DNA from 4 places in the Streptomyces sp. NPDC006510 genome. Region 2 is predicted to be linked to each of the others. Evidence: riboswitches for the same ligand, from Rfam matches in the RefSeq annotation. Region 2 holds a riboswitch; each other region holds the start of a gene.
What was found. A riboswitch is a leader RNA that binds a small molecule or an ion and turns the genes downstream of it on or off. The one in region 2 is predicted to bind cobalamin.
Positions count from the first base shown of each region.

Region 1 (5,827 bases), on a different contig from region 2:
TCGAGACGATCGAGTCACCCGTCGCGAAGAACGCGACCAGCCGGCCGATCATGTGCTGCTCGCCGGGGGACAGCTTGGCGAGGTCGGCGACGTCGGAGTGCAGATCGACCTCCTCCACCGTCCAGGTGTTCTTGATCGCGTCGCGGTAGCGCTCGTAGAAGTCCGGGTAGCGCATGGGCCGCAGGGTCAGTTCGAAGCCCGGGTCCAGCAGGTTCTTGTTCTCGGTGGTGCTCATTACTGGCAGGCCTCGCAGGACTCGGGGTTTTCGAGGGAGCAGGCGATCGCGTCCGCGTCGGGCGCCGAAGCCTGCTGTACGGGAATGGGGGCGGCGGCCGCGGCCTGGCCGGAGGCGGCACGGGCGATCCGGGTCGCCGGGCGCGAGCGCAGGTAGTACGTCGTCTTCAGCCCCTGCTTCCAGGCGTACGCGTACATCGAGGAGAGCTTGCCGATCGTCGGCGTCTCCAGGAACAGGTTCAGCGACTGGCTCTGGTCCAGGAACGGCGTACGGGCCGCCGCCATGTCGATCAGACCGCGCTGCGGGATCTCCCACGCCGTGCGGTACAGCGCCCGCACCTCCTCCGGGATCCAGGCGAAGCCCTGCACCGAACCGCTGGCCTCGCGCAGCGCCTCACGGGTGCGCGCGTCCCACACCCCGAGCTGCTTCAGCTCATCCACCAGATACGCGTTGACCTGGAGGAACTCACCGCTGAGCGTCTCGCGCTTGAACAGGTTGGAGACCTGCGGCTCGATGCACTCGTACACGCCCGCGATCGAGGCGATCGTCGCCGTCGGCGCGATGGCGAGCAGCAGCGAGTTGCGCATCCCGCTCTTCGCGACGCGGGCGCGCAGCGCCTCCCACCGCTCCGGCCAGTTCAGCTCGGTGTCGTAGTGGTCGGGGTGCAGCACACCGCGGGCGGCACGCGTCTGGGACCAGGCCGGCAGCGGACCGGACCTCTCGGCGAGGTCGCAGGACGACTCGTACGCGGCGAGCATGATCCGCTCGGAGATCTTCGTGGAGAGCGCGCGGGCCTCGGGGGAGTCGAAGGGCAGCCGCAGCTGGAAGAAGACGTCCTGGAGACCCATGGCGCCCAGGCCCACCGGGCGCCACTTCGCGTTGGAGCGGCCGGCCTGCTCGGTCGGGTAGAAGTTGATGTCGACGACCCGGTCCAGGAAGGTCACGGCGGTGCGGACGGTGGCGTCCAGCCGCTCCCAGTCGATGTCGCCGTCGGCGACGAACGCGCCGAGGTTGACCGAACCCAGGTTGCAGACGGCCGTCTCGCCGTCGTCGGTGACTTCGAGGATCTCGGTGCACAGATTCGACGAGTGGACGACGCTGCCCGGCTCGGCGGTCTGGTTCGCGGTCCGGTTGGAGGCGTCCTTGAACGTCATCCAGCCCTGGCCGGTCTGCGCGAGGGTGCGCATCATCCGGCCGTACAGCTCACGGGCCGGGAGCGACTTGCGGGCCAGCCCCGCGGCCTCCGCGGCCCGGTAGGCGGCGTCGAACTCCTCGCCCCACAGGTCGACCAGTCCGGGCACGTCGGCGGGCGAGAACAGCGACCACTCGCCGTCCGCGTCGACCCGGCGCATGAACTCGTCCGGGATCCAGTGCGCCAGGTTGAGGTTGTGCGTGCGCCGCTGGTCCTCACCCGTGTTGTCGCGCAGCTCCAGGAACTCCTCGATGTCCGCGTGCCAGGTCTCCAGGTAGACGGCGGCGGCACCCTTGCGGCGGCCCCCCTGGTTCACCGCGGCGACGGAGGCGTCGAGCGTCTTCAGGAACGGCACGATGCCGTTGGAGTGCCCGTTGGTGCCACGGATCAGCGAACCGCGGGAGCGGATGCGGGAGTACGACAGACCGATGCCGCCCGCGTGCTTCGAGAGCCGGGCCACCTGGTGGTAGCGGTCGTAGATCGAGTCGAGCTCGTCCAGCGGGGAGTCCAGCAGATAGCAGGAGGACATCTGCGGGTGCCGGGTGCCGGAGTTGAACAGCGTGGGGGAGGAGGGGAGGTAGTCGAGCCGGCTCATCAGCCCGTACAGCGCCGCCACTTCGTCCACGGCGCGCTGCGACTCGTCCTCGGCCAGCCCGGACGCGACCCGCAGCATGAAGTGCTGGGGCGTCTCGATGACCTGACGGGTGTGCGGGTGGCGCAGCAGATAGCGGCTGTGCAGGGTCCGCAGCCCGAAGTAGCCGAAGCGGTCGTCCGCGCCGTCGGCGAGCGCACGCTCCACCAGCGCGTCGAGTGCGGCCGCGTGGCGGGCGACGAACCCGGCGGTGCGGTCAGCGATCAGGCCCTCGCGGTGCCCGACGGCGACCGAGGCGGAGAAGGAGACCGCGCCCTGACCGGCCGCCTCGTCCGCGATGGTGAGGGTCAGGAGCCGGGCGGCGAGCCGGGAGTAGGCGGGGTCCTCGGAGATCAGCCCCGCGGCGGCCTCGGTGGCCAGCGACCGCAGCTCGGCCTCGTCCGCCCGCGCGCTGCGGCCGCGCAGCGCGGCAGCGGCGACCCGGCCGGGGTCGGTGTCGGGCAGATCGGCGGTCAGGTCGGTCAGGGTCCGCAGCAGTGCGGTTCCCGGTCCGTCCTGTGCGGCGGCCCCGGACTCGGCTGCTGCGGACGCGGCGACTGAAGCCGGATCGGCTGGCGCGATGGTCACGTGGTGCTCTCCCTCGCTCGGCTCTGGGCCGGCGGGGAACGGGGCAGCCGGACGGACGCACACCCGGGCAGGGCGGCACTCCGCACGGCGTCCACCGGCCCAACCGCGAGGCCCGGACGTCTGGGCATCCGGTTCGGTCGAGCCGGATGCGCTGCCGGCAGGTCATCGGACTGGCTCGGGGTGCACAAAAGCGCACTGAATACACCGTTGCGGGACAGTTCCGGATTCGCACCGGATTCCCCTGCGGCGACAGCGAGGATGAGCATACATGTGGGGGCTGCCCGATGAGGCAGCCCCCACATGTTGTGTCACTCGGTCGAGCCGGGCCCACAGAATGAGCCGTACGGCCCTTTCCCGGGCCGGTGGGCCCCGATCGTGCCGACGGCCCGCCGCGCCCCGCTGGAGGGGGCTCGACGGGCCGTCGGCAGGCCGTGGGCCGCGTCGTCAGTGACCGCCCGGCGCCCCCGCCGTGGCCGGCGGGAGCTTCGTGCTGACACCCGGGTCGCCCGCGTCGGCGGTGTAGTCGGCCGGGGAGGTCTCGTCGATCCCGGCGGGCGCCTTCATAGCGTTCAGGACGAAGGTGAGCGCCACCGTCACCACCACGTTCAGCACGAACGCGGTGAGGCCGATGTAGCCGATCTCGCCGATCCCCGGGATCTCCTTGGACGAGCCGCCGAAGTGCGCCTGGGTCGGGCTGGCGACACCGTACGCGGCGACCGTCCCGTACACCATGCCGACCGCCCAGCCCGCGAGCAGCGCCCAGCGGTGGAACCAGCGGGTGAACAGGCCGCCGACCAGGGCCGGCATCGTCTGGAGGATCCAGATGCCGCCGAGCAGCTGGAAGTTGATCGCGACCGTCTTGTCCATGGTGAGGACGAAGGCGAGCGCGCCGACCTTGACCAGCAGCGACACCAGCTTGGAGACCTTGGTCTCCTGCTCCGGGGTCGCGTCCGGCTTCAGGAAGTCCTTGTAGATGTTGCGGGTGAAGAGGTTCGCCGCGGCGATCGACATGATCGCGGCGGGCACCAGCGCGCCGATGCCGATGGCGGCGAACGCGACGCCCGCGAACCAGTCCGGGAACATGTTCTCGAACAGCTGGGGAATGGCCAGCTGACCGTTGTCCACCTTGATCCCGGCGGCGATGGCCATGAAGCCGAGCAGCGCCAGCAGACCCAGCATCAGCGAGTACAGCGGCAGGATCGTGGTGTTGCGCCGGATCACGTTGCGGCTGCGGCTGGAGAGTGTCGCCGTGATCGAGTGCGGATACATGAACAGCGCCAGCGCCGAGCCCAGCGCCAGGGTGGCGTACCCCCAATGGCCCGCCTCGCCCGGCGCGAGCGCGCCGCGCGGCTTGCCGGTGGCCGGGTTGGTCTGCGAGAACGCCTCGCCCGCCTTGGCGAAGATGTCGTCGAAGCCGCCGAGCTTGATCGGGATGTAGATGATCGCCACCGCGATGACCAGGTAGATCAGCCCGTCCTTGACGAACGCGATCAGCGCGGGCGCCCGCAGACCGGACGAGTAGGTGTACGCGGCGAGCACCGCGAACGCGATCAGCAGCGGCAGGTCCTTGATGAACCAGTGGGTGTTCTCGCCGCCGCCGACGCCCATCACGTCCAGCACCGCCTGGATGCCGACGAGCTGGAGCGCGATGTACGGCATCGTGGCGAGGATGCCGGTGACGGCGACCGCCAGCGAGAGGCCCTTCGAGCCGAAGCGCCCGCGCACGAAGTCCGAGGTGGTGACGTACCCGTGCTTGTGCGAGACCGACCACAGCCGCGGCAGGAAGGTGAAGATCAATGGATACACGAGGATCGTGTACGGCACGGCGAAGAAGCCCGCTGCGCCCGCCGCGTAGATCGCCGCGGGAACGGCGACGAAGGTGTACGCGGTGTACAGGTCGCCGCCGAGCAGGAACCAGGTGACCCAGGTGCCGAACGACCGTCCGCCCAGGCCCCATTCGTCGAGGCTGGCCTCGTTCTCGGCCTTGCGCCAGCGCGCCGCCAGGAAGCCCATGACCGTGACGGCCACGAAGAAGAAGATGAAGACGCCGAGCGCGACGCCGTTCACGCCGTCCTTCATGCCGACTCACCTCCCTTGCGGGCGCGCTGGTCACGCTGCCACAGCTTGTACGCGACCATCGTGAGCGCGGTGGAGATCAGCACCCAGAGCATCTGGTACCAGTAGAAGAACGGAATGCCGATGAAGGTGGGGTCCACCTTCGCGTACGAACTCACCCAGAGCATCGCCACGAACGGCGCGATGAGACAGAGGGCGATGACCACCCGGACCGGTGTGACGGTCGGTGGCTTTCCTTCTGGGTCTGCTGGCATGCGGCGACTCCGTCCCCTCGCTGATCACCTTGTAATGCGCAGGAAATCTAGGGGAGGCTTCCGGTCACCGTCACCCCCTGCCCGCATTGCGGTCCGGCAACGGTCCGTCAAGCGGGTACGTATGTTCGCAATCTCTCCAGACGTACGACAGTTGGTCCGCACCAAGGCAGGCGAAAGGCCCCCGCGGAGTGATGCCTTCCACGGGGGCCGCGAGCGCCGGGCTCAGTCCGTGGGCCGCTTCAGGCGCGCCACGAACTTGTACCGGTCGCCGCGGTAGACCGAGCGCACCCACTCCACCGGCTCGCCCTGTCCGTCGAGCGAGTGCCGGGAGAGCATCAGCATCGGCAGGCCCACGTCCGTACCGAGCAGACCGGCCTCGCGCGGCGTGGCCAGCGAGGTCTCGATGGTCTCCTCGGCCTCGGCCAGCCGTACGTCGTACACCTCCGCCAGCGCGGTGTAGAGGGAGGTGTACTTCACCAGTGAACGGCGCAGCGCGGGAAAGCGTTTGGCCGAAAGGTGCGTGGTCTCGATCGCCATCGGCTCACCGCTGGCCAGCCGCAGCCGCTCGATCCGCAGCACCCGGCCGCCCGTGGTGATGTCGAGCAGCCCCGCGAGCGTGTCGTCGGCCGTCACATAGCCGATGTCCAGCAGCTGGGAGGTCGGTTCGAGGCCCTGGGCGCGCATGTCCTCGGTGTACGAGGTGAGTTGCAGGGCCTGCGAGACCTTCGGCTTGGCCACGAAGGTGCCCTTGCCCTGGATGCGCTCCAGCCGACCCTCGACGACCAGCTCCTGGAGCGCCTGGCGCACGGTGGTGCGCGAGGTGTCGAACTCGGCGGCCAGGGTCCGCTCCG
Region 1 is NZ_JBEXPH010000134.1:6,233-12,059, forward strand. It holds gene ABZY11_RS30835 (ribonucleotide-diphosphate reductase subunit beta) at 1-235, opposite strand, end outside; gene ABZY11_RS30840 (ribonucleoside-diphosphate reductase subunit alpha) at 235-2,646, opposite strand; cobalamin riboswitch at 2,785-2,915, opposite strand; gene mctP (monocarboxylate uptake permease MctP) at 3,091-4,725, opposite strand; gene ABZY11_RS30850 (DUF3311 domain-containing protein) at 4,722-4,976, opposite strand; gene ABZY11_RS30855 (GntR family transcriptional regulator) at 5,199-5,827, opposite strand, start outside.
Region 1: linked by a shared signal. The riboswitch ahead of ABZY11_RS30840 (ribonucleoside-diphosphate reductase subunit alpha) and the one ahead of ABZY11_RS34405 (CbtB-domain containing protein) in region 2 are both predicted to bind cobalamin.

Region 2 (5,827 bases):
GCCGCCGTCGTAGCCGTGCACCTCACCAAAGCGGGAGCCCTCCGCCCACGCCTGCCGGGCCTCCTCGATCTCCTCGTGGGACCGCCCGATGAAGTTCCACCACATGACGATCTCCTCCTCGAAGGGCTCGCCACCGAGGAGCATGAGGCCCGCGTCGGAGTCCGCGCGCAAGGGAAGTGCGGTGCGGCCGCAGCCGAGGTAGAGCATGGAACCGGGAAGCACTGGCACGCCGTCGACCTCGGCCTGGCCGGACATGGAGAGCACCGCGTACTCGAAGTCCGGGTCGAGCGGCAGTCGGGCCTCAGCGCCGGCGGCCAGGGCGATGTCGGCGCCGACGATCGGGGTGTACGCGGTGCCGGGCGAGGCGGTGCCGTCGAGTTCGCCCAGGATCAGGGTGGCGGTGAGGCCGGGGGCCGAGACGGTCGGCAGGTCGGTGTGGTGCTGGAAGTGGGGCTCGACATGGCGGTGGGCGTCCGGCAGGGCGACCCAGAGCTGGGCGCCGTGCAGAAACCTCGCGTGGGCCTTCGGGCTCTCCTCGGAGTGGCTGATGGCCCGGCCGGAGGTCATCAGTCCCAGTTCGCGCGGGCGGATCGTGCGGAGACTGCCGAGGCTGTCCCGGTGCAGGACCTCGCCGTCGTGCAGCCAGCTGACCGTCTGCAGGCCCATGTGAGGGTGGGGCGGCACTTGCATCCCGGGTTCGCCCGCGATGTCGTCGGGGCCGTAATGATCGACAAAGGCCCAGGCTCCGACCATCCGGCGGCCCAGGTTGGGCAGCAGCCTGCGGACCTCGGTGGACTCGCCCAGCCGGACGTGGCGGGGTGTGAGGAGTTCACGTACGGGCTCGGCGACGACGAAGCCCCGCCCTCCGCAGACGGAGAGTGCGGCCTGGCGATCGAGATTGCTCATGGCGCTCAACCTATTCCTGTGCGGGCCCGTGAGTACTGGTACCCACGCCGACAATTTAGTGGAATATTCAATCATCACTCGGCGTTCCGGCAATCGCAGGGTGGTCGAGCGACAGCTGGGCCGGCGGTTGGACGGAGCCGGGCACGATCCGGACGGTCCGTGACAGAGGAGGGCAAGTGAGCGACACCTACTACGAGTTCGGTACGGCTGCCGATCGCTGGGACCGTGCGCAGATGTTCTTCGAGGCGAAGGAGTACATGACCGCGGCCCGGATCCTGGAGGGGCTGGTGGAGGAGGTCCCGGAGCAGGTGTCGCCGCGTCTGCTGCTGGCCCGGACCTACTACCACTCGGCACGGCTCGGCAAGGCCGAGACGGAGCTGCGGGCGGTGCTGGAGCGCGACCCGGTCGAGCACTATGCGCGGCTGATGCTGGGCCGCACCCTTGAGCGCCAGGGGCGGAGCGCGGAGGCGGCCGGTCATCTGCGGATGGCGGCGGCGTTCTCCGGGGACTTCGACTTCGATGCGGGCCGGAAGGACAGCCAGGGTCCTGCCGCCGGGTGAGTCCGGGAGGAGCCCGACGAGCCCTCCGGACCCCCGCGGTCGGCGGGCGTCTCCCGGTCAATTCGGATGACGTCCGCCCGGCCCGCGTGATACTTCACTCGCCCATGACCGATCTTGAGACCCCGCGCCTCCTGCTCCACCCGATGAACGCCTCCGACGCCTTGCGGGTGGTGTCGGGCACGCCGGGAGACGGGGCCCTCTGGGCGCCCGGCTACCCGTCCCCCGGCGAGGTGGCCGCGGCCGGGCGCTTCCTCGACACCTGTGCGACGACCGGCGACCCCAGCCCCTTCGGCTCGTACGAGATACGCCGGCGCACGGACGGACTGGTGATCGGCGGAATGGGATTCCACGGCGCGCCGGACGAGAACAGGCACGTCACGATCGGTTACGGCCTGGTCCCCTCGGCCCAGGGGATGGGTTACGCCTCCGAGGCCTTGCGCGCCCTGCTCCTGTTCGCCCGTGATCAGGGGGTGAGCTGTGTGCACGGTGACACCGACCTGGGCAACATCGCGTCCCAGCGCGTCATGGAAGCCGCCGGCATGCACCTGGTGAAGGAGGACGAGCGGTTGAAGCACTACCGGATCGACTGGGTCCCGCAGACCGGGGAGTGACCCGTGGCCGTCGAGCGCCGGACCGGCCGGTGCGCGGCAGCGGAACGCCGGAACCCCGCCGGGAGCTCCCGGCGGGGTTCCGCTCATCGGCCCGCAGGCGTTGATCCGGTCAGCCGGCCGCCGGAGCTGCCCGGTTCGCGGGGCCGTTTCCTGTTGTGACGGTGCCGGTCCCCGGCGCGAGCAGCCGGTCCGTCAGAGCGCCGAAGACGAGACCGAAGGTCACCCAGAGGGTGGCCTGCACGGCGAGGGTGCTCAGACGGAACTCCCACAGCAGGGCGGCCGGGAAGTCCTTGCCCACTTCGTTGTACGAGGGCAGGAACGCGTAGGCGAGCCCGATCACCAGGAGGTAGGCGGCGGTTGCCGTGATCGTCGCGTTCCAGTTGCCCAGCCCGTGAGCCAGCCGCCTGCCGAGAATGACCGCGGCGACGGCCAGCAGCACGCTCAGGGCGACCATGAGGAAGAACAGCGCGGTACGCCGGCCGATGGTGTCGGGGTTGCCGACGGCAGGTGGGTTGGCCGGGTACTTCAGGAACGGCACGACGTACACCGTCAGCAGGGCCGCACCCGCGATCAGGGCGGCCGTGGCCCGCGGGCCGAATCTGCCGATCCGGCCGAGGGCGTAGCAGAAGACGAGGGCGGCGATACCGCCGACCGCCACACCGAAGACCAGTACCCCGGTGGCGAGGCCGACGGTGGACTGCACGGTGCGGCTGACCAGCTCCTCGCCGCCGTCATGGTGGTGGTTGTGCGACTCCTCAAGGGCGATGGCCGCGTCCACACGCGACTCGCCGAGGAAGTAGGCGACGAGCAGAGCGAGCACACCCGCGGCGAGGCCGGCCAGCATGCCGCGGACGAGCAGAGCTCTGACAGATATGGAGTTCATGAGGTTTCCCCTGGATCGGACGGTACGTCAGTGGCAGGGGAAACCGAGGAGGTGGCGGCCGTCGTGGACCCACTCGTGGACACCTTCGCCGGAAATGACCGCGGTGGCGCCCTGCTCGGCGCCGACGAAGTACAGCAGTACGAGCATGAGGATGCCGAAGAAGACCGCCCAAGGGGCAATGGCCTTCGGGGAGATGGGAGTGATCGCCGGTACGGCGGTGGGGGGCGCAACGGTCTGTGCCATGGCAGAACCTCCTGAGGGAACACGCGTCCCGATCGTGGTGCCTGAGGCGTAGGTGCCGGGTCTGACTTCCCGCGCGGAGGCGGGTTCACAGTGGCGCGACCGTGCCGGATTCTCACCGGACTTCCGTCGCACCTACGCCATGTTCGTCGTGACGATACTCCTTGGAGGCGGCCCCTGCCATGGTGCCGACGGCGAACCGGACCGCCCGGATGCCATGGTGGGCACACCCGAGGGGCCAGAGTTCAAGGAGTTGACCCGGTCATGGCGATACAGGTGATGTTGATCTCACCGGCGCTCAACGCCGCGCTGCGCGAGGCCCGTTTCGACGGTGACGCACCGCTCGACGCGGCCGGGGCCCGCCACGCCCGGGCCGTCGCGTCAGCGGTGCCCGCCGCCGACCGGTATCTGCGCGGGCCGTCCGAGCGATGCGCCGGGACTGCCGACGCGTTGGGGCTTCGCGCCGGGCCCGAACCGGCCGTCCGTGGCTGGGACATGGGCCGGTGGAGCGGCCGACGGCTGGCAGCGGTGAGCGCGGCCGAGCCGGAGGCGGTCTCGGCCTGGCTGACCGACCCTGCGGCAACTCCCCATGGTGGCGAGTCCCTGCTGGAGCTCTGCGCCCGGACCGGACGCTGGCTGGAGACACTGGAGTCCACCGAGGGCGACGAGGGCCACCGCGTACTGGGGGTCGTCGAGCCGGCGGTGGTGCGGGCGGTGGTCGTCGTGGCACTCGCCCTGCCGGTGGAGGCGTACTGGCGGCTGGATGTCGCCCCACTCACACTGACCGGGCTCGGTGGACGGGCCGGCCGGTGGAACCTTCGGTGCGGACAGCCGCTGTCCCCCGCACCGGGCGACTGATCCCGGACCCCCCTCGCGCAACCGCTGGATGCAAGAAGTGTGGTCCGTACCAAGGTCTTGACACCGCTTTGGTTCACTTCTTAAATCACATACAGAACCAAGACCTCTCCCTGCTCCCCCCACAACGAGCATTTGTCATATGCATGGCAAAAGCTCGACTGCTCCATTCCGCACGGGAAGGAAACCCCATGACCTCCCCCCGCCTCCCCCGCCGCCTGCTCGTGGCCGCGATCTCCGTACTCACCCTCGTATCGGCCTCTTCCGGTCTCGCGGCCGGAACGCCCGCGCCCGGAGCCCGGGCCGCGGCAGCAACGTTCACCGATGACTTCGCCGGCCCCGCCGGCTCCGCCGTGGACAGCGCCAAGTGGCAGACCGAGACCGGCGACAACGTCAACAACCATGAACGGCAGTACTACACGGCCGGGAACAGCAACGCGGCACTCGACGGCCAGGGCCATCTGGTCATCACCGCGCGCCGCGAGAGTCCGAACAACTACCAGTGCTGGTACGGCACTTGTGAGTACACCTCGGCACGGCTGAACACCTCCGGCAAGTTCACCCAGACATACGGGCACGTCGAGGCGAGGATGAAGGTGCCGCGCGGTCAGGGCATGTGGCCGGCCTTCTGGATGCTGGGCGACGACATCGGCCAGGTCGGCTGGCCCGACTCGGGCGAGATCGACGTCATGGAGAACGTCGGATTCGAACCGTCCACGGTCCACGGCACGTTGCACGGGCCGGGCTACTCCGGTTCCGGTGGCATCGGCGCCGCCTACACCCTGCCCGGCGGCCAGGCGTTCGCCGACGACTTCCACACCTTCGCGGTCGACTGGGCGCCCGGCTCGGTGACCTGGTCGGTGGACGGAAACGTCTACCAGCGCCGTACGCCCGCCGACCTCGGGGGCAACGCCTGGGTGTTCGACAAGCCCTTCTTCCTGATCCTGAACCTCGCGGTGGGCGGCTACTGGCCGGGCGACCCCGACGGCAGCACCTCCTTCCCGCAGCAACTCGTCGTCGACCACGTGCGCGTCACCACCAGCGATCTCCGGCCGCCGGCCTGACCGTTCGGCCGGGTCCGGTCCGTCGGCCCCTGCCGGTGAGTCCTGGTCACAGCATCCGCAGCGACTGGTTGCGGCCGCCCCGCCCGCCGAGGATGGCGAGCGAACGCGTCGCCATCGCCCGCGCCCTCGCACCGTCGCCCGGCATCCTGTTGTGCGACGCGCCCGGCACCCGTACACGAAGTCGCTGCTGGCGGCCGTCGTCACGGCCGGTACGGATGCCGCCCCGTATCGAGGGCCTACGCGTCCCGGTACGCCTCCAGCAGGCGCAGCCAGACCTCGCTGATCGTCGGGTACGCGGGTACGGCGTGCCACAGCCGGTCGATGGGGACCTCGCCCGCGACCGCGATCGTCGCCGAGTGCAGCAGCTCGCCGATGCCCGGTCCGACGAAGGTGACACCGAGCAGGACCTCCCGGTCGAGGTCCACGACCATGCGGGCGCGGCCCCGGTATCCGTCCGCGTACAGGCCGGAACCGGCCACCGCGGCGAGGTCGTGATCGACGGCCCGCACCCGGTGGCCGGCCCGCTCGGCCTCGGCGAGGGTGAGGCCGACCGAGGCGGCCTCCGGGTCGGTGAAGACGACCTGGGGGACGGCCGCATGGTCGGCGGTGGCGGCGTGGGCGCCCCAGCGGTCGGTCTCCAGCAGCGGTACGTCGGCGGCGCGGGCGGCGATCGCGGCGCCCGCGATGCGTGCCTGGTACTTGCCCTGG
Region 2 is NZ_JBEXPH010000170.1:4,250-10,076, reverse strand. It holds gene ABZY11_RS34425 (pirin family protein) at 1-906, opposite strand, end outside; gene ABZY11_RS34420 (tetratricopeptide repeat protein) at 1,083-1,466, shown strand; gene ABZY11_RS34415 (GNAT family N-acetyltransferase) at 1,571-2,077, shown strand; gene ABZY11_RS34410 (CbtA family protein) at 2,187-2,960, opposite strand; gene ABZY11_RS34405 (CbtB-domain containing protein) at 2,988-3,203, opposite strand; adenosylcobalamin (AdoCbl) riboswitch at 3,207-3,355, opposite strand; gene ABZY11_RS34400 (phosphoglycerate mutase family protein) at 3,465-4,058, shown strand; partial or broken gene ABZY11_RS34395 (glycoside hydrolase family 16 protein) at 4,247-5,101, shown strand; gene ABZY11_RS34390 (NAD(P)/FAD-dependent oxidoreductase) at 5,356-5,827, opposite strand, start outside.

Region 3 (5,827 bases), on a different contig from region 2:
AGATCGCGGTCCCCGAGTTCGACGGCCGCCTGATCACCGTGCCGTTCTCGTTCAAGGAGATCGACGAGGACGGCCTGCCCGCGTACGTCGCCGACACCGAGCGCGCCGCCCGCGTGGCCGGGATCGCCGTGCGCCACGCCCGGCTGCGCCACATCCCGGCCGCCGAGAAGCGGATCGCGCTCGTCCTGTCCGCCTACCCGACCAAGCACTCCCGGATCGGCAACGCTGTTGGCCTCGACACCCCGGCCAGCGCCGTCGCCCTGCTGCGCCGACTCCGGGACCAGGGATACGACTTCGGTACGGAGGAGGTCCCCGGCCTCGTGTCGGGCGACGGCGACGAACTGATCCGGGCGCTGATCGAGGCGGGCGGCCACGACCAGGAGTGGCTCACCGAGGAGCAGTTGGCCCGCAACCCGGTCCGGATTCCGGCCGCCGACTACCGGCGCTGGTACGCGACCCTCCCGGCCGAGCTCCGTGAAGCGGTCGAGCAGCACTGGGGCCCCGCCCCGGGCGAGATGTTCGTGGACCGGTCGAGCAACCCGGACGGCGACATCGTGCTCGCCGCCCTGCGCCACGGCAATCTGCTCATCCTCATCCAGCCGCCGCGCGGCTTCGGCGAGAACCCGATCGCGATCTACCACGACCCCGATCTGCCGCCCTCGCATCACTACCTGGCCGCCTACCGCTGGATCGCCGCCCCGGCCGACGACAACGGCTTCGGCGCCGACGCCATGATCCACCTCGGCAAGCACGGCAACCTGGAATGGCTGCCCGGCAAGAACGCCGGCCTCTCCGCCGCCTGCGGCCCCGACGCGGCCCTCGGCGACCTCCCGCTGATCTACCCGTTCCTGGTCAACGACCCGGGCGAGGGAACGCAGGCCAAGCGGCGAGTCCACGCCACCCTCGTGGACCACCTCGTACCGCCGATGGCACGCGCCGACAGCTACGGGGACATCGCCCGGCTCGAACAACTCCTGGACGAGCACGCCCAGATCGCGGCGATGGACCCCGCGAAGCTCCCGGCGATCCGCGCCCAGATCTGGACCCTGATCCAGGCCGCCAAGCTCGACCACGACCTGGGGCTGGAAGACCGCCCCGAGGACGAGGGCTTCGACGAGTTCATCATGCATCTCGACGGCTGGCTCTGTGAGATCAAGGACGCCCAGATCCGTGACGGCCTCCATGTCCTGGGCGGCGCCCCGGCCGGTGCCGACCGGGTCAACCTCGTCCTCGCGATCCTGCGTGCCCGGCAGATCTGGGGCGGCACCGCCTCCCTGCCGGGCCTGCGCGAGGCCCTGGGTCTCGACGAGTCCGCCGCGACCCGCGTCACCGCGGACGAGGCCGAGGAGCGGGCTCGCACCCTGGTCCAGGCGATGGAGGACGCGGACTGGTCCCAGGACGCGGTCACCGAGGTGGCGGCCGGGCACCCGCGGGCGGTCGCCGACATCCTCCACTTCGCCGCCCGTGAGGTGGTACCCCGGCTGGCCGCCACGACCGATGAACTCGCCCACACCCTGCACGCGCTGGACGGCGGATTCGTCCCCGCCGGACCCTCGGGATCCCCGCTCCGCGGGCTGGTCAACGTCCTGCCGACCGGCCGCAACTTCTACTCCGTCGACCCCAAGGCCGTACCCTCGCGCCTCGCCTGGGAGACCGGCCAGGCCCTGGCCGACTCGCTCCTGGAGCGCTACCGCACCGACAACGGCGACTGGCCCACCTCGGTCGGCCTCTCCCTGTGGGGTACCAGCGCGATGCGCACCGCCGGTGACGACGTCGCAGAAGCCTTCGCCCTGCTCGGCGTCCGCCCGGTCTGGGACGACGCCTCGCGCCGTGTCACCGGCCTGGAAGCGATCCCGCCGGCCGAACTCGGCCGCCCGCGCATCGACGTCACCCTGCGCATCAGCGGTTTCTTCCGCGACGCCTTCCCGCACACCATCGGCCTGCTCGACGACGCGGTCCGCCTCGTCGCCGCCCTGGACGAGCCGGCCGAGCAGAACCACGTACGCGCCCACACCCAGGCCGACCTGGCCGCCCACGGCGACGAACGCCGCGCCACCACCCGCATCTTCGGCTCCCGCCCCGGTACGTACGGCGCCGGTCTGCTCCAGCTCATCGACTCCCGCGACTGGCGCACCGACGCGGACCTCGCCGAGGTCTACACGGTGTGGGGCGGCTACGCCTACGGACGCGAACTCGACGGCCGCCCGGCCCGCGAGGAGATGGAGACGGCGTACAAGCGCATCGCGGTCGCGGCCAAGAACACCGACACCCGCGAACACGACATCGCCGACTCGGACGACTACTTCCAGTACCACGGCGGCATGGTGGCCACCGTTCGCGCCCTGCGCGGCACCGCCCCGGAGGCGTACATCGGCGACTCCACCCGCCCCGAGACGGTCCGCACCCGCACCTTGGTGGAGGAGACCTCGCGGGTCTTCCGCGCCCGGGTGGTGAACCCCAAGTGGATCGAGGCGATGCGCCGGCACGGCTACAAGGGCGCCTTCGAACTGGCCGCCACCGTCGACTACCTCTTCGGTTACGACGCGACGACGGGCGTGGTCGCCGACTGGATGTACGACAAGCTCACCGAGACGTACGTCCTGGACCCGACCAATCGCGAGTTCCTCCAGCAGGCCAACCCCTGGGCCCTGCACGGCATCGCGGAACGGCTCCTGGAGGCGGAGTCCCGCGGCATGTGGGCCAAGCCCGACCCGGCGGTCCTCGACGCCCTGCGCCAGGCGTACCTGGAGACGGAGGGCAACCTGGAGGGCGAGGACTGACCTCCGAGCCCGGCACCGAACCACCGGACAGCGACATGTGACGAGCCCCGGCCGGAATGCCGGCCGGGACTCGTCGACCCGAGTCGAGTGCGGGAGCGGGAGCCGCCGGAGTGCGCTTGGCGGGCTTGTAGGCGGCGCGCGCCGGAGCTTAGAGTGTGCGGGTCGTGGTGTTCGGGAAGACCGGTGACAGACTTCAGGAAGTCTCAGACCGGAGCGGCCCTCGCCACTGTGATCGGGGAGTATCCGCCCCCTTGACGCCACTGGCCGCAGAGCGCGGCCGGGAAGGCAGGGACGGATACGAGCGCGAGCGAACCCGTAAGCCAGGAGACCGGCCACGGCATCTCACGAAGTAATCCACGAGGTGCTGGAGCGTGACCGCATGACCCTGCCCGATTCCGCCGTGTTCAAGTGGCGACGCGAGGACACCGTCCGAACAGTGGGGCTGCTCGCGGTGATCGCCGCCCTGCATGTGCTGGCATTCGGCGTGCTGTTCCTGCTCGTCGTCCCGCGGCACTACGAGGTCGGCTCCAAGGCGTTCGGCATCGGGCTCGGGATCACCGCCTACACGCTCGGCATGCGGCATGCCTTCGACGCGGATCACATCGCCGCCATCGACAACACGACCCGCAAGCTGATGGCCGACGGCAAGCGGCCCGTGTCGGTCGGATTCTGGTTCGCGCTGGGCCACTCCAGTGTGGTCGTCACCATGGCCGCGCTGGTTGCCGGCGGCGCACAGCTCGCCGGAGTGCTGATCAACGAGGACTCGGGCACGCACCAGGTGCTCGGTGTGGTCGGCACGACCGTATCCGGGTCCTTCCTCTACCTGATCGCCGCATTGAACCTGGTCGCGCTCGTCGGCATCCTGCGGGTCTTCCGGGCGATGCGGGCCGGCCGCTTCGACGAGTCCGAGCTGGAGCGGCATCTGGACTCGCGAGGGTTCATGAACCGGATCCTGGGCCGGTTCACCCGCTCCATCACCAGGCCCGGCCAGATGTACCCGCTCGGCTTCCTCTTCGGCCTCGGCTTCGACACCGCCACCGAGGTCACCTTGATGGTCATGGCGGGCAGCGGCGCCGCCGCCGGTCTGCCCTGGTACGCGATTCTCTGCCTGCCGCTGCTGTTCGCCGCCGGGATGAGCCTTTTCGACACGCTCGACGGGACGTTCATGAACTTCGCCTACCAGTGGGCCTTCTCCAACCCGGTGCGCAAGGTCTTCTACAACCTTGCCATCACGGGGCTGTCGATCGCCGTCGCCTTCCTCATCGGCACGATCGAGCTGGTCACCGTACTGCACGACAAGCTCGATCTGCGGGACTCGGTCACCGGCTGGATCTCGGGCCTGGACCTGGGCAATGTCGGCTACATCATCGTCGGGCTCTTCGTGGTGGTGTGGGCGGTGGCACTGGCCTACTGGAGACTCGCCGACGTCGAGCAACGCTGGACGGCCCGCGCCGCCGACAGCGCCTGACGCCGGGCCGCTCGGCATCGGCGGGACCGGACGAGGCGCCCGATACGCGTTCCGGTTCCGCCGAACGGCGTGAATCCGCCGGGCCTCACGCCATTGGCCCAGGCAGACGTACTGCTCCGCGAAGAGGCGTCACCCGTCCTGCCGCCGGGCATAGTGTCGCCCGTGGCGTGGAAGCGATCTACGCATGACCGAAAGTGGCAGTCCTTACATCCAGTCGCCCCGGATCACCGTGCTGGGAGTGCAGCCCGGCGACCCGCCCTTCCGCCTTGTGGAGATCGACGGGGAGGTGGTCAGCGCGGCAACGTCGATGCTGGATGTGCTCGCCGTCGCCTCGGCCGCGGGAATCAGGGTCCACGACCTCGACGACCCGGGCGTGGTGCGGTGGGTGGGTGGCGGAAAATTCCATTGGAGACCGCACTGAGATTCGTACCGGGCGATCGTGCGGCCGGGCGGTCCGGCCGCACGGGCGGTTCGCCGACGGGCCGAGCAGTGGGTTCAGGCCCGTCGCCCGCTCCGCCGGCCGCCGCTCGGCGGGGTGCTGCCGATGGCCCGCGGCCACTGCTCAGCCCCGGTACGGCTCCCAGCGGTCCGACCAGGTGCCCTCGGGGAAGCTGTAGCGCAGACGTTCCCACCGTCCGCCGTCGGTGCCGGTGACGACGATGGAGAAGGTGTCGTGCGGGAGCGGTTCCACGGTGACCCCGCTCGTCGCCACTACGCCCATGGACGTCCACACGGTCCAGTTCCCCGCGGTGTCGTTCCAGCGCGTCCAGACCGCCCGATCGGTACCGATCGCGAATTCCTGCCGGGTGCCGTTGGCGAACGTGTAGAAGCTGACGCCGTACTCGCAGATGATGGAGCCGCCGCGCACCTGGCAGACGCTCGCCTGTGCCGGTGCGGCCGCCACGGCGATTCCCGCCACGGCAGTGGCCGCCACGACAACTGCCTTGATTCTCCGCAGGTCGATGGCTGACTCCTTCGGCGATGTAGTCGACGGTCGGCCCGCGGGGACGCGCGAACACAACACACGAACAGCGGCGCGCGAATCCGGGTACGTCGTCACGAGTCGGAGGCGAGGGCCCGGCGGGCCCCGAACTCTCCCGTCCCGCACTGACGTTCCACTCACGTTTCGCTGACGTTTCGCTGACGCCGCGGTCGGGGCACCGCCGTGTCGGGCCCCGACCGCTCGGACTGCTGCCGCGGCCTCAGGCCAGCGATGCGGCGCGGGCGGGGTCGATCGCGTACTGGAGAGGTTGGTCATGTATAAAGCGTCGGAGTTCGTCGAGCACAAGCTCTCCGAGACGATGACGTTCGGCCCCGAGGGCACCGCCGAGGTGGGGTGTCAGGACAACGTTGGGAAGGGTGAAGAGTGGCGAGTCATGGGCGGGAGGCTCCGGGTGCGTGACATCGAGTACGGCGGTGAGGTCGGGTCTGGCGCGCAGGACCTCCGCCGCGGCGGTCTCGTCGATGAGCGCGCCGCGCGCGGTGTTGATCAGCGTCGCGCCGGGCCCCAGGGAGTTCAGCAGCCGTGTTCCGATCGTGCCACGGGTCTCGGGCAGAAGGGGCGCGTGGAGACTGACGA
Region 3 is NZ_JBEXPH010000260.1:2,371-8,197, reverse strand. It holds gene cobN (cobaltochelatase subunit CobN) at 1-2,780, shown strand, start outside; cobalamin riboswitch at 2,929-3,132, shown strand; gene ABZY11_RS39855 (HoxN/HupN/NixA family nickel/cobalt transporter) at 3,160-4,248, shown strand; gene ABZY11_RS39850 (hypothetical protein) at 4,433-4,669, shown strand; gene ABZY11_RS39845 (hypothetical protein) at 4,811-5,182, opposite strand; gene ABZY11_RS39840 (hydroxyacid dehydrogenase) at 5,451-5,827, opposite strand, start outside.
Region 3: linked by a shared signal. The riboswitch ahead of ABZY11_RS39855 (HoxN/HupN/NixA family nickel/cobalt transporter) and the one ahead of ABZY11_RS34405 (CbtB-domain containing protein) in region 2 are both predicted to bind cobalamin.

Region 4 (5,827 bases), on a different contig from region 2:
GAACCCGTCGCCCTCGTTGAATCCGTAGTTCCATCCTGCGAAGACCAGATCGGCACGGACGTCGAGGACCAGCTCCTTGTTGATGCTCTTCCTGGAAAGCCACTTGGTCCTTCGGTAGCCGTCCTTCCAGGGAACGGACGTGAGGTCGCCCTTGTCCTCGGGCATCACATAACCCGCCATGTGGACCTCGAGTCCGAGCGCGAACATGATCTCGGTGATGCCGACGTCATTGGTGACCACGCGCTGCGGGGCCTTGTCGTAGGTGTTCTGCCGGCCGCAGTTCTCGATGGTCACCGGATAGTGGTCCCCGGCTGTGCGAGCACCACTCCTCTCTTCCTGGCGAGGGGTGATTTCCGCACCGCAGCCGGTGAGGACCAGGACGGCGGAGAGCACGAGTGCGGCGGGGCGTACGGGGTTGGGCATGGGGGAAGCGACTCCTCAGGAATCGGATCGAGCGGGGCGGAGACGGTCGAAGAGCAGCTGTACGGCGCCGGTCTCCGGATGCGGGACGCGGTGTGCCCGTACGCCGAAGACCTCGGCCAGCAACTCGGGGGTGAGCACGTCGTGCGGAGCGCCGGACGCGACGATCCGCCCGCTGTCGATGACATGGAGCAGGTCGCAGTGGAGTGCGGCGAGATTGAGATCGTGCAGCGCGGTGAGGACGGTCAGCCCGCTGTCGCGTACCAGCGCCAGCACTTCCAGTTGCTGTGCGATGTCCAGATGGTTGGTCGGTTCGTCGAGCACCAGCAGCCGGGGCTGCTGTGCCAGGGCGCGGGCGATCAGCACCCGCTGCTTCTCGCCGCCGGAGAGGGTGAGGAAGCCGCGGTCGGCGAGGTGGCCGGCGCCGACTCCAGCGAGCGCGGTCCGGCACGCCTGCCGGTCCTCGTCGGTGGTCCGGCCCACCGACGACTGGTGCGGCAGCCGGCCCATCGCCACGACCTCGGCAACGGTGAAGTCGAATTCGGTGACCGCCTCCTGGGGCAGTGCGGCCAGCCGACGGGCGCCTTCGCGTGCGCTCATCGCGTACAGGTCCTCGCCGCCGAGCCGCACCGTGCCGGCCGAGGGACGCAGCGCCCGGTAGACGCAGCGCAACAGGGTGGACTTCCCACTGCCGTTGGGCCCGACGAGACCGACGAGCTGCCCCTCCGCCGCTCCCAGCGTGACCTCCTCCACCAGCCGCGCGCCGGCGATCTCGACCGTCAGATCCTCGATGTCGATCCGCATCACGCGCCTCCGAACGTGTAGGAACGACGGCGCATCAGCAGTACGAAGCACGGCACGCCGATGACCGCGGTCAGCACGCCCACCGGCAGTTCGGCGGGCGCGAGCACCACCCGGGAGAGGATGTCCACCCAGATCAGCAGAACAGCGCCCGCCAGTGGTGCGACGGCCAGCAGCCGGCGGTGGTCCGCGCCGACCAGCATCCGTACGGCGTGCGGCACCATCAGGCCGACGAAGCCGATCGCACCGCTCACCGCGACCACCGCCCCCGTGACGGCCGCGGAGACCAGGAACAACTCCTTGCGCAGCCGCCCCGCGTCCACGCCCAGCGCGGCCGCGGTCTCGTCGCCCATGGCGAGGGCGTTCAGCCGGCGCGCCGACCAGGCGAGGTGGGCGAGACCGCCGAGCACGGCCGCCGCGGCGATCGGCACGGAGGACCAGTTGGCTCCGCCGAGGCTGCCGAGCATCCACATCATCGCGGAGCGGGCGGCTTCACCGCGCTCGGCCGCGAAGACCATGAACGTGGTGACGGCCGAGAAGCCGTAGTACATCGCGGTGCCGGTCAGGACGAGCCGCACCGGGGTCAGACCGCGAGCGGTGCGTGCGATCGCGTACACCAGCATCATGGCGAGGAGCGCGGACAGGAACGCCGCCGTGGACAGCGCCCAGATGCCCAGCGCGCCGAAGGCTCCGAAGATGAGCACGGCGTTGGCGCCGACGGCCGCACCCGAGGAGATCCCGAGGACGAACGGGTCGGCGAGGGCATTGCGGACCATGGCCTGTACGGCGACGCCGATGGCCGCGAGTCCGGCCCCGACGACCGCGGCCAGCACAGCCCGCGGAAAGCGCAGTTCCCAGACGATGGTGTACGCCGGGACCTGGTCGGGGGTTATTCGGCCGCCGGTCAGCCCGGCCCACAGACAACGCAGCACTTCGCCCCAGGTGAGCCCCGACGCCCCGATCCCCGCCCCGCAGACGAGCGAGACCAGGAGCACGGCGCACAGGGTGATCAGGAGCAGCGGCAGTGACACACGCCGGGGCGGCGCGGGCCCTGATCCGGCGCGGGACGTGCGCGACGGCACGGCAGGTCTACGGTCGAGGGGTGTGGCCACGGGCGGATCGCTTTCGCCTCGGGCCGTGCACCTACGTGATCAAAGGAGCAGCCCGGACGCGGAGCGCCCTGCGCAGCACCACTCGCAGTCCACGGCGAATTGACAGGAGCCTTCACCACCGCGGGTAATCGGGCTTACGGGGCCACATGCCAGGCTCCGCCTACCGTTGCGGGTCAGCGCCGGATTTCGACCGGACTTCCCCCGCGGGGCACTCGCAGCTTAGCGTGAATGCCCTGATTCATCGTCAGAGGGTGATTCCGGTACGCCCCGGACCGCGCACGGCCGCTACTCGCGAGCCGCACCCGCTCTGCGCGCCGTGCGATGCGCCCGGTCCAGCACCAGCATCAGCAGGCCCGCGAACCCGGCGAGACCGGCCCCCGCGATCTGCTGCGGGCCGCTGACCCCTGCCTCGGACACCGAACCGACGTAGCCGATGCCCATCATGCCGATCAGGGCCCCGGACGGGACACCGCCGAGCAGGCGGCGCAACGCCACGCCGGTGGCCACCGTGATCCCGATGACGGCCAGGAACACGGTCGCCGTCACTCCGAACGCCCCCGACCCCATGTGGGCGGAGCCCACGAGCGAGACCACGCTCACCACGCATGCGGCCGGCCACAGGAGGGCCGTGACGGCGAGTGCCCATGCCCCTCGGCAGAAGGCGGCCCGCACGGTCGGATCGACGACCGCGGCAGCGTCCTGGAACTCGGCCCGGTTGCGGGTGCGGTACTCCGCCACGACGCGCGGGACGCAGAAGGCTGCCACGACACCGGCTGCCACTCCGACCCCGACCAGTAACCAACCGTTGGATCCACCCGCCCCGTCGGGCGGTGACACCGCCGCCCGGCAGAAGCCCTCGGTCACCGGAGCCGGCCCCCTGTCCCCCCACCGACGCGCCCCGGCCGGCGAACACGGCCACGTCACCTGTGACTGCACACGGAGCCGAGGTTGACGAAGACGAATACCGCGGCAAGGGCGCTGAGGAGAGCTCCGTGGCCGCTGGGGGGCTTGCAGGCGGTCGTGGACAAGGACCTCGCCTCGGCGGCTCCGGCCGCGGAACTCAAGGCGGACATGCTCGCGATGCCCACGGACGGCGACTTCGTCAGTGAGAACTGAGGGACGCCCGAACAGCGGGGACATTCTCACGGCATCACCGGAGGCGATCCCCCGACCGGCCTTTGCCGAAGGCGCGATGAAGCCGAAGGCCGACGCCGCCGTGCGGGTCGCCAGGGCCGGCGGGCGGGCGCTCGTCGGCCCGCTCGAACGGCTCGATGACCTTCTCGACCGGAACATCGGCACGGAGATCCGCCCGGATGTCCCGGACGGAATCGTCTACGTCCGAGCTCTCGGGGCGGCCCGTTGCCGTGCCCGCCGCCCCGGCCGGGCCGTTGCGTTCAGTCCTGGCGCTTGCGCCGCGCGGCAGCCGCGTGGCGGCCTGTCACCAGGTGTTTGCCGGCCAGCTTTTCGACGCCCACGACATCGCGCTCCGCGATCGCCCGGTACAGGCCCTCGTGCTCGTGTGCGACGCCTTCGAGGTCGTCGTGCTGCCCCAGCAGCCAGCGCATCCTGCTGCGGAGGGTGGTCTGGAGCTCGTTCAGGAGTTCGTTGTCGGCCAGCGCGGTCACCGTCTCGTGGAAGTCCGCGGCAGCCCGGCGGGCCCGTACGGCGTCCCCCTTGTCCGCCGCCTTCCGTTCGGCGTCGAGATCCGAGCGGAGCTTCTCGAGTCCCGCGCGGGTACGCCGTTGGGCGGCGAGCCGGAAGGTCAGCGTCTCAAGGGCCGCGCGGACCTCATCGAGGTCCTCGATGTCCGCAGGCGTGAACTCCCGCACAACGGCCCATGTCCGCGGCCTCGGCGTCACCAGCCCCTCGGTGACCAGTGCCTTCAGGGCCTCTCGGACGGGCAGCCTGCTCACCCCGAGCTCCGCGGCGAGCTCGCGCTCGACGAGCTTGCTGCCCGGCTCACGCACACCGTCGATGATCTCGTCACGCAGCAGGCGTGTGACCCGCTCCGACTCGGGCTCGAAGTCCTCAGACCCTGTCATGTCCTCAATTCTCTCATCACTCGGCGTCAGCATTCGGTATGCCGTCCGCGGTACGGGGGTGCTCAGACCGGTGCGTAGCCGCGTGCGCGGACCAGGTTGCGGGCGAGCCCGGTGAAGGCGCGTGCGGCGGCGCTCTCGTAGGCGCTCTCCCGGTGCAACAGGGTGGCGACACGGGCGGGCAGCGGAGGGTCGATGGGGATGGGCGTGAGGTGCGGGTGGTCGTCCGTGACCGCGTCGGGCAGCACGGCGGCCAGCAATCCGGTGCGCCGGACGATTTCCGTGAGGGCCTGGATCGTGTTGGCCTCCACCGCGATCGGCGGGCTGACGCGATGCTGGGCGAAGTAGCTGTCGATGTGAGTTCGGGTGGCGAAGTCGCTGCTGAGCAGCGCGAGTTGCTGATCGGCCAGGTCACGCACCGGCAGCGGCCGGTCGCCTCGGTCCCGGGCGTGGTGCGTGGCGACGACGAGGCTGAGGGTCTCGGTGAACAACGCGGTGGCGGTGATGCCTGGCGGATGGGATCCCGCGAAGGCGATCCCGAGGTCGAGATCGTCGGCCAGAAGGCTCGTTTCGATGCGGTCCTGCGTCATTTCCCGCAGCTCCAGCGTGATGCCGGGATGGTGCGTGTGCAGCGCCTCCACCAGCGGGCCGATGAGATACGCGGTGAAGGTCGGCGTCACCGCCAGGCGCAGATGCCCCCGGGAGAGGTCGGCGACATCGAGGACGGCACGGTCGGCGGCGGCCAGCTCCCGCAGCGCCCGCTTCGCGTAGTGCACATAGGCCTCGCCCGCGTCGGTGGGGCGGACCCCACGGCCACTGCGGTCGAGCAGCTGGACGCCGACAACTCGCTCCAACTGCTTGATCTGCTGCGACAACGTCGGTTGCGAGATGCGCAGCTCTTCGGCCGCGCGCGTGAAGTTGCCGTGCTCGGCCACCGCGATCAGATAGCGGAGGTGACGCAGTTCCGGACCCATACCCGAAGTATAGAGAAGCCCAATCGATATTCCCGCAAGGAGACCTTGCCGCCTATGACGCCCTGGTCGGCGGCCCCACCCACGGCACCTCGGACTCGCCGGCGCCTCGCGCTCACCGGCCCTCGCATTCACTGAGCCCCCGAACCATTGATGTGATCTATATAAATTATGGATAGCAAGACTTGGACGCTATAGGACGACGTCATGCATGGTGGATCTCGTCAGCCCGTCGGGCCGACCTTCATCGAAGGGAGTGACCGATGCACGACCTCACGGACGGCCTCGCGCGTTTCCACCGCGACGTCTTTCCCGCAAAGGCGGGGTTCTTCGCCCGCCTGGCCACGACTCACCGGCCGAAGACACTGTTCATCGGGTGCTCCGACGCCCGTGTGGTCCCCGAACTGATCACACAGAGCGACCCGGGCGAGCTGTTCGTCATCCGTACGGCGGGCAATCTGGTCCCGGCGTACGGATCCGGCCC
Region 4 is NZ_JBEXPH010000272.1:191-6,017, reverse strand. It holds gene ABZY11_RS40415 (ABC transporter substrate-binding protein) at 1-423, opposite strand, end outside; gene ABZY11_RS40410 (ABC transporter ATP-binding protein) at 439-1,224, opposite strand; gene ABZY11_RS40405 (iron ABC transporter permease) at 1,224-2,333, opposite strand; cobalamin riboswitch at 2,435-2,575, opposite strand; gene ABZY11_RS40400 (hypothetical protein) at 2,619-3,098, opposite strand; gene ABZY11_RS40395 (hypothetical protein) at 3,282-3,449, shown strand; gene ABZY11_RS40390 (GntR family transcriptional regulator) at 3,728-4,375, opposite strand; gene cynR (transcriptional regulator CynR) at 4,438-5,346, opposite strand; partial or broken gene ABZY11_RS40380 (carbonic anhydrase) at 5,607-5,827, shown strand, end outside.
Region 4: linked by a shared signal. The riboswitch ahead of ABZY11_RS40405 (iron ABC transporter permease) and the one ahead of ABZY11_RS34405 (CbtB-domain containing protein) in region 2 are both predicted to bind cobalamin.